Regions from separate parts of the Actinoplanes sp. NPDC023936 genome, predicted to be linked through region 2. Evidence: riboswitches for the same ligand, from Rfam matches in the RefSeq annotation. Region 2 holds a riboswitch; the other holds the start of a gene.

Region 1 (4,256 bases), on a different contig from region 2:
GGCGAGGGCGGCCACCTCGTCGCGCAGTTCGGCCGGCGACTCCACGGTGAAGTCGAAGCCCAGGCCCGCCAGCATGCGCGCCATCCCGTCGAGCCGTTCGGCCCGGGCGACAAGACGGACCCCCGATGGGGTACGGGTGAGCGTCGCCACCGTCGCCGGCACCCGTCGCCGCGCCTCCTCCACAGTGGTGTCCAGCAGCACCGACACCTCGTGCCGCCATGCGCCGGTGGCCAGCCCGGCCGCGACCCGGGCGGCCGGGTCGAACCCGGCGGGCACCTCGAAACTCCCCTCGACGATCTCGACCGCCTCGATCCGGTCGAGGCGGAACGTCCGGCCCTCGCCCCGGTCGTGATCGCGCCCGGTGACGAACCACTTGCCACCGTGGAAGACCAGCCCGTAGGGGTCCAGCCGCCGCCGCTCCGGCTCGCCACCCGGCTTGGTGTAGCCGAAGGCGACCGGCCGCCGGTCGTGGGCGGCCCCGGCCAGGGCGAGCAGCGTCGCGGTCGCGGTCGCCGGTGCGGGCGCGGGGCGGCCGGCGGCGAAGCCGAGGGTGCCGAGCATCGCGTCGGTGCGGGCGCGGAGCGCCGCCGGCAGCACCCGCCGGATCTTCGCGAGCGCTGTCTCGCCGGCTGCCGCGGCCGTGGACAGCCCGATCCGGCGGCCCGCGACCAGCCCGAGCAGCACGGCGACGGCCTCGTCGTCGGTGAGCATCAGCGGCGGCAGCCGGTATCCGGGAGCGAGGGTGTAACCGCCGTACCGCCCGCGCCGGCCCTCGACCGGGATGCCCAGCTCGGCGAGGTGCAACGCGTAGCGCCGGACGGTCCGCTCGTCGACACCGAGCCGCTCGGCGAGCCGCCCGACGGTCTGCCCGCCCGGGTGGGCCTGCAGCAGTTCGAGCAGGCCGAGAACGCGTCCGAGTGACTGTGGCATGCGCCACACCTTATACCGGGCCGAATCCGCCCGGTATTGAGCCTAGCGTTTCGGACATGACGACATACGTGCTGGTACCGGGGTTCTGGTTGGGCGGCTGGGCGTGGGACGAGGTGGCGGCGCCGCTGCGCGCCGCGGGACATGACGTGCACCAGGTCTCGCTCGCGCTGGACCGGGGTGTCACGGCCTCCGATCACGCCGACCAGGTCGCCGGCCTGCTGGACGGGCTGCGCGACGTGGTCCTGGTCGGGCACAGCTACGCCGGGGCGGTGATCACAGCGGCGGCGGATCGGTTGCCGGACCGGGTGGCCCGCCTCGTCTACGTCGACACCGGCCCGCTGCCGGACGGCATGTCCCAGTCCGAATTCGACGGTTCACCGCCGGACGCCGCCGACGGCATGATCCCGGTCCCGGCCGAGGCGCCGCCGTCCGCGCAGGGTTTCGACTGGGCGGTCGTCCGCGAGCGCGGGCGGGCGCAGCCGGTCGGCGCGGCCACCGAGCCGCTGCGGCACGGCGGGGCGTGGCAGGCCTTGCCGCGAACCGCGATCCTGTGCTCGTTCTCCGCGGGCCAGCTGCGCGGGCTGGCCGCAACGGTCCCGGCGTTCGCCCTGATGAGCGGCGACGGCTGGACGTTCCACGAGCTCCCGGCCGGTCACTGGCCGATGTTCTCACGGCCGCACGCCCTGGCGTCCCTGCTGGCCGCGAGCTGATCGGGCCGCCGGTCGATCAGGGCTGCTGCTCAACCCGTACCGGATCGGTCCGGTGTTTGAGGGCCGCCTCGATCCGCACGGCGCTGCCGGCCAGCACCAGGAGGCCGGCGAAGTAATAGCCACGAGTGGGCACGTGGTCGGTGAGGAATCCGAATGCGGCGATCAAGAGACCGATGACGACCGCGAACGCTCCGGAGGCCCGCGCCGCTTCGCCCGGTTTCTCGTCGATGCTCATGGCGGACACCATACGCACGCGCCTCCCAAGCTAGGGTGTCGCCATGATCATCTTAGCGAACCTGCTGGTGGCGCTGGTTGCGCTGATCCACGTCTACATCCTCGTCCTGGAGATGTTCCTGTGGACGCGGCCGCGGGGGCGCAAGGCGTTCGGGCTGACCGAGGAGTTCGCCCGGCAGACCCGGGTGCTCGGCGCCAACCAGGGCCTCTACAACGGCTTTCTCGCGGCCGGCCTGATCGGGGGCCTGATCGCGGGCGGGGACACCGGGTTCGCCGCGAAGCTGTTCTTCCTCGGGTGCGTGGCCGTCGCCGGCGTTTTCGGCGCGGCCACGGCGAGCCGCAGAATCCTGTTCGTGCAGACCGTTCCGGCGGTCCTCGCGATCGTCGCCGTCCTCGTCGCGAACTGACCCGTTTCCCACCGATCCGGCACTGCCCTTTTTCGCCCGGTCCGGCATCGTCCGGCCGGGCGCTGTGGTCTGTGCCGAATATGACGGACCTCGGAAGTCGGGAATGCCCGCTATTCCGGGGCGCGAACAAGATCAAATCGGGCAAATACCGTGAAGAACGTCACTATCAGGGGGTTTCGGCTTGGTCGTTGCCCCGGTGGCGTGGTTACCGTCGGGCCGTCCCGCGATGGCGGGCACCACGGGCGGTCCGCCGAGTCCTGCCGCCGCCCGCGGACTCGATAGGAGAGGCAGGAGCGGGGGACCCACGATTTCCGGCGCCGCATGACCGCGCCTTGGGGTGAAGCCGCAGAACGACGGCCGGGCACCTCTGTCCGAACCCGACAGCTCACCTCGCAGGCGTGGAGGATCATCCATGTCTCGGATCGGTAGACGAACGCGCCTTGCCCTCGGTCTGGTGACCGCGGGTGTGGTCGGAGCCGGCACGTTGCTCGCCCCGGCGAGCCCCGCATCGGCGGCCCGGCAGGTCAACTGGGACGTCCTCGCGAAATGCGAGTCCGGTGGCCGGTGGCACATCAACACCGGGAACGGGTACTACGGTGGCTTGCAGTTCAGCCGCAGCACGTGGAAGGCGAACGGGGGCGGCAAGTACGCCCCGACCGCTGACCGGGCCACGAAGGCCGAGCAGATCAAGGTCGCGACCAAGCTCTACAAGAAGCGCGGCCTGAAGCCCTGGCCGGTGTGCGGCAAGAAGGCGGGCGTCTACAAGAAGGCGTCGTCCGCGAAGTCGTCGGCGTCGAAGAAGGCGACCGCGTCGAAGAAGGGCACCTACGTGGTGCGCTCCGGCGACACGCTCGCCGCGATCGCGAAGAAGTACAAGGTCAAGGGTGGCTGGCGCACCCTCTTCAAGCTCAACAAGGACCGGCTCGACAGCCCGAGCCAGATCTTCCCGGGTCAGCGGCTCCGGCTGCGCTGACCGTGCCGCCGCCGCGATCGCGGTGGGTCAACGCCGACTCACCACGATCGCGGCGGCCGGCGATCGGCGTACGCTCGGGATCCGTGAGCCTCGCCCATGCCGTCCTGCTCTTCCTCGGCGGCGTCGGTGGCGGCCTCACCGGGTCGATGGGCGGGCTGGCATCCGTGGTCACCTACCCGGCCCTGCTGTCCGTCGGCATCCCGCCGGTCGCGGCGAACGTCACCAACACCGTCGCGCTGCTCTCCACCGCGTTCGGCGCGGCCGCCGGATCCCGCGTGGAGCTGCACGGGCAGGCCCGCCGGATAGCCCGGCACGGCGTGGTCGGGGTGACCGGCGGGACAGCCGGCGCGCTGCTGCTGATGGGCACGCCGTCGTCCGCGTTCGAACGGGCGGTGCCCGGCCTGATCGCCGCCGGCGGGCTGATGCTGCTGTTCCGGGAGCCGCTGCGGGCCTGGTACGTCCGCCCCGGATGGCGGCCGCCGCTGGCCCTCGCGGTGTTCGGAATCGCGGTCTACGGCGGTTACTTCGGCGCGGGCGCCGGCGTGATGATGCTGGCCGCGCTCTCGGTGGCGGCCGTCGAGCCGCTCGCCATCACCAACGCGGTGAAGACCCTGGTCCTCGGCTTCTCCAATGTGGCCGCCGCGATCCTCTACGCGGTGCTCGCGCCGGTCCACTGGGCAGCGGCCGGGGTGCTCGCCGCCGGCTGCCTGATCGGCAGCTGGATCGGGCCGGCGCTGGTGCGGCGTACTCCGGAGCGCCCGCTGCGCGTGGTGATCGGCGTAGCCGCCCTGGTCCTGGCCGGGGTGCTGTGGCACGACGCCGGCACCCCCGCCACGCCGTCGTAGCGCGTCGCTTGCATCCCCGCAGCACCGTCGTAGCGCGTCGGCCGCAGGGACGTCCGGCCCGACGTGGTGATCTCCGCGCTGACCGCCGATCTGTTCCTGGTGGCGACCCACTCCGATGCGCGCTCGTGGACGATCGAGGACGGGAAGTGGCCGAGCA
Region 2 (4,256 bases):
GCGACTCGTCCCTATCCGCGTGCATCCAGGCCGTTCTCGCGGCGGAGACCGGGCACCTGGAGCTGGCCCACGACTACCTGGGCGAGGCCGCCCTGATGGACCTGCACGACCTGCACCAGAACGCCCGGGACGGCGTGCACGTGGCGTCGCTGGCCGGCACCTGGATCTCGCTGGTCGCCGGTCTCGGCGGCATGCGTGACTTCAACGGGCAGCTGAGCTTCGCGCCGCGCCTCCCCAGCCGGATCAACAACCTGGAGTTCTCGCTGCTCTGGCGCGGTCTGCGGCTGCGGGTGAACGTGACGGCGGACGAGGTGACCTACTCGCTGCGCAACGGTGGCGGCTCGGCCCGGCTGACGCTTCTGCACCACGGCAAGGAGACCGAGGTGACCCAGGTGCGCCCGGTGACCATGCCGATCCCGCCGGCCCCCCCGGTGGGATCCGCGCCGGCCCAGCCGCACGGGCGGGCGCCGGTGCGCCGCGCCGTGCACTGAGCCGAACGAGAAAAGCCCCCGTCCTCACGATGAGGACGGGGGCTTTTCCGATGCTCAGAGCATGGAGACGTGCACGTGGTCGGTGTGGTCACTGACGCCGTGGTACGCCTTCCAGCCCGACGCGGGGAACCAGATCTTCTTGTACCAGATGACGTAGTAGATCCCGAGCTCGTCGGCGTTACGCACCAGGAACGCCATGAGGTCGTTGCCGTACTTCATCATCCTGTCGTTGTGCGCCGAGGAGAAGCCGCTCTTCTGCAGCGACCAGTCACAGGCCCGGCCCTTGGGGTGCTCGTAGGGCCCGCCGGGGCGGTAACAGCCGACGAACAGGTTGAAGCCGGCCTTCTTGGTTTCCTTGTACATGTTCAGCGTGCGCTTGGTGATGCAGCCGCTGGTCGTCGGGTCCTTCTCGGTGCAGCCCTCGGGCGAGAAGCCGCCGCTGGAGTTGCGCGGCGCGGCCTTGGCGGAGGGGGATTTCGCCACCACGAAACCGTCGGTGAGCGCGTCGCCACCCACCAGTTGCAGGGCTTTCTCCGCCGATTCCTTCTGCTTCTTCATCAGCGCGGAGTTCTTCTTCTGCGCCGCGACCTCGGCGTCGAGTTTCGCCTTGCTCTCGGCGACAGTGGCGATCGCCTCGTTGAGCTCGTGCAGCTTCTCGTCGTGCAGCTTGTTGATCTCCTCGAGGGAGATCGCCTTGTGCAGGAAGTCGTTCGACGAGTTCGCGCCGAGCAGGAAGCCGACCGCGCTCAGGTTGCCCGTCACGTACTGCTCGCGGGCGATCGAGTTCACCTCGGGGATGAGCTTGTCGCGCCGGTCCTCCGCGGCCTTGATCTCGACGTTCAGCTTCGCCTGCGCCTTTGTGGACTTCGTCACGGCGGCCTTGGCCGAGACGTAGCGCCGGTTGGCGGCCTCGATGACGTCGGAGAGTAGTGCGTCCTCGTCCTCCTCCTCCGCGGTGGGGGACGAGCCGCTCGGTTCGGCGGAGGCCGGAGTGGCCGGCGCCACGAACAACGTCGTGGCCACGAGCGGTGCCAGGGCAAGCAGCAGCCACCGGCGGGGACGTGCGGTCATCAACAGTTCCTTCCTTGTCACCGCCGACCGAGTTAGCTGACGGGTTCGGGACGGAAGAGATCCCTACCACCCGAAGGCGGACTCACCCCACTGACCTGGTTCCCCGGCTCACCTCGCGGTGATTAGGCGGCGGCCTGCCGGCTCCTCGGGGGCGGTGCCGTCCTGGCAGGACCGCGACGAGTTTACCTGAGGAATGGCGCGGTATCAGGACCACTGAACCGGCAAAACTGTTACCGGGCAGCGACTTTCCGTAGTCAAATCACCTCGCGTGTCCGCGCAATAGCGCACCGTACGAGAACTGTCGATCTGTCGATTGAGTGGGTATGGTCGGTTCCGGTTCCCACCCGGGGACCGCCGCCTAATCGCCGCTCCCGGCGAGCCGGGGAACCATTTCCCTCGGGGTGAATCCGCAACCGCGGTAGGGATTTCCTTCGTCCCGAACCCGTCAGCTAACTCGGTCGGCGGCCGACGGAAGGATTACCTGTGCAGCGAAAGACTGCGCGGCGATTAGCGGCCGTCATGGGGCTGCTGCTCGCCGTGTGCGGGCTGGCGATCGTGGCGTCACCGGCCACCGCCGCCCCCGGTGACAACGGTGACGACGGCGAGGGTGGCTCCAAGTCCCTCGTCGAACAACTGGAGGACGCCTCCCGCGGCTACGTCGAGGCCAAGGCGAAGCTGAAGACGTCCAAGCAGAAGCAGACCGAGTTGACGGCGGAGCTCAAGAAGCTGGACGCCCAGGTCGGCCCGCAGCAGGCGGCACTCGACGAGATCGCCTCACAGGCGTACACGTCGGGCCGGATGGGCGCGATGAGCGCGCTCGTCAATGCGAGCGACACCGGGAGCTTCATCGACCGGGCCGAGGTCCTGTCGACCGTCGCGGCCGAGCAGAACCAGGCGATCGAGGAACTCAAGACGACCCTCGACGCCCAGCGCAGGGCGAAACTCGCCATCGACGCCACCGTGAAGGACCAGCAGAAGCAGGTCAACGTGATGGCGAAGAAGAAGGTGCAGGCCGAGACGGCGCTCAAGAAGGCGAACCAGGGGGCCGCGGCCTCCTCGTCGAGCGACGGCGGCGGCAGCGCCAAGGCCGATCCGGCGCCGGGCGGCTCGGGCTCCGGCTGTACCGAGCCCGACCCGACCACCAGCGGCTGTCTCACCCCGCGCACCCTGCACGCGCTGAAGCAGGCCCAGAAGGACGGCTTCACCCGTTACGTCGCGTGTTTCCGCGAGCAGAACAGCGGTGAGCACCCGAAGGGCCGGGCCTGCGACTTCGCCTCTGACAAGAACGGCTTCGGCGGGGACGCGACCGGCGCCAGCCGGACCTACGGCAACAACCTGGCGAACTACTTCATCAACAACGCGGACGCGCTCGACGTGCTCTACGTGATCTGGTATCGCCGGATCTGGCTGCCGAGCAGTGGCTGGAAGTCGTACAGCGGGGCGGGTGGCGACCCCTCCAGCGACCACACCAACCACGTGCATCTCTCGATCCGCTGAAGATCAGAACCTCACGGGGGTACGGGTCCTACTTGCGCATGTAGGACTCGTACTCCCGCATCACCTCGTCGGTGGGGCCGTCCGCCCGGATCAGGCCGGACTCCAGCCAGATGCACCTGTCGCAGGTGTCCCGGATCGACTGCTCGCTGTGGCTGACCAGGAACACCGTGCCGGCCTGGGCGCGCAGCTCACGCACCCGCTGCTCACTGCGGCGGCGGAACTTGGCGTCACCGGTCGCCAGCGCCTCGTCGATCAGCAGCACGTCGTGCTGCTTCGCGGCGGCGATCGAGAACTTCAGGCGGGCGGCCATGCCGGACGAGTACGTCCGCATCGGCAGCGACGAGAAGTCGCCGCGCTCGTTGATGCCGGAGAACTCGATGATCCCGTCCTTCTTCTCCTTCACCTCGGCCGGCGACATGCCCATCGCGAGGCAGCCCAGCTCGACGTTGCGGTCGCCGGGAAGCTCGTTCATCAGGGCCGCGTTCACGCCGAGCAGCGAGGGCTGGCCGGACGCGTAGATCGCGCCCTTGGCGACCGGGAGCAGGCCGGCGACCGCGCGCAGCAGCGTCGACTTGCCCGAGCCGTTGCTGCCGATCAGACCGATCGCCTCACCCCGGTACGCCGTGAAGCTCACACCCTTGACGGCGTGCACCTCGCGGACGTTCCCCGCCTTGGTGTTGGTGATCATGCGCTTGAAGCTGGCGAGCGGGCTGCCGGTGCCCGGCGCGGCCGAGCCGTACACCTTGTAGATGATGTGGGCGTCGTCCGCGACGACGGTGGGGATGCGTTCGTTGTCAGCCACGGCCGTAGCCCTTCTCTCCGCGCCAGAAGTAGGCGAATCCACCGATGCCGACGACCAGGCTCCACGCCAGCGCCTGGAGCCACAGCGCGACCGGCGTGCTGGCCAGCGTGACGTTCTCCAGCAGAGCGTGGCGGAACAGCTCGATGAAGATGAGCATCGGGTTCGCCTCGACCAGAGCGAGCTGCCAGCCGTCGAGCTTGTCCTCGAAGAGGGTCACCGGGTAGAGGACGGCCGATCCGTACATCCAGAAGCGCATGATGAACGGGATCAGCTGCTTGATGTCGCGGTTCTTGGAGCCGTACCGCGCCATGAACATCGCCAGGCCGGTGTTGAAGAACGACTGCAGGGCCAGCAGCGGCAACAGCAGCAGCCACTGCACGGTGATCGGCTCGCCG

What was found. A riboswitch is a leader RNA that binds a small molecule or an ion and turns the genes downstream of it on or off. The one in region 2 is predicted to bind cyclic di-AMP.
Region 1: linked by a shared signal. The riboswitch ahead of AB0F72_RS31345 (transglycosylase family protein) and the one ahead of AB0F72_RS13100 (hypothetical protein) in region 2 are both predicted to bind cyclic di-AMP.

Annotation. Positions count from the first base shown of each region.
Region 1 covers NZ_JBEZZR010000032.1:25,839-30,094, forward strand. The annotation lists gene AB0F72_RS31325 (WYL domain-containing protein) at 1-930, opposite strand, end outside; gene AB0F72_RS31330 (alpha/beta fold hydrolase) at 987-1,640, shown strand; gene AB0F72_RS31335 (hypothetical protein) at 1,657-1,875, opposite strand; gene AB0F72_RS31340 (DUF1304 domain-containing protein) at 1,919-2,281, shown strand; cyclic di-AMP (ydaO/yuaA leader) riboswitch at 2,520-2,695, shown strand; gene AB0F72_RS31345 (transglycosylase family protein) at 2,736-3,254, shown strand; gene AB0F72_RS31350 (sulfite exporter TauE/SafE family protein) at 3,338-4,099, shown strand.
Region 2 covers NZ_JBEZZR010000007.1:207,832-212,087, forward strand. The annotation lists gene AB0F72_RS13090 (glycoside hydrolase family 65 protein) at 1-491, shown strand, start outside; gene AB0F72_RS13095 (hypothetical protein) at 546-1,562, opposite strand; cyclic di-AMP (ydaO/yuaA leader) riboswitch at 1,567-1,701, opposite strand; cyclic di-AMP (ydaO/yuaA leader) riboswitch at 1,908-2,042, shown strand; gene AB0F72_RS13100 (hypothetical protein) at 2,082-3,059, shown strand; gene AB0F72_RS13105 (ABC transporter ATP-binding protein) at 3,088-3,861, opposite strand; gene AB0F72_RS13110 (ABC transporter permease) at 3,854-4,256, opposite strand, start outside.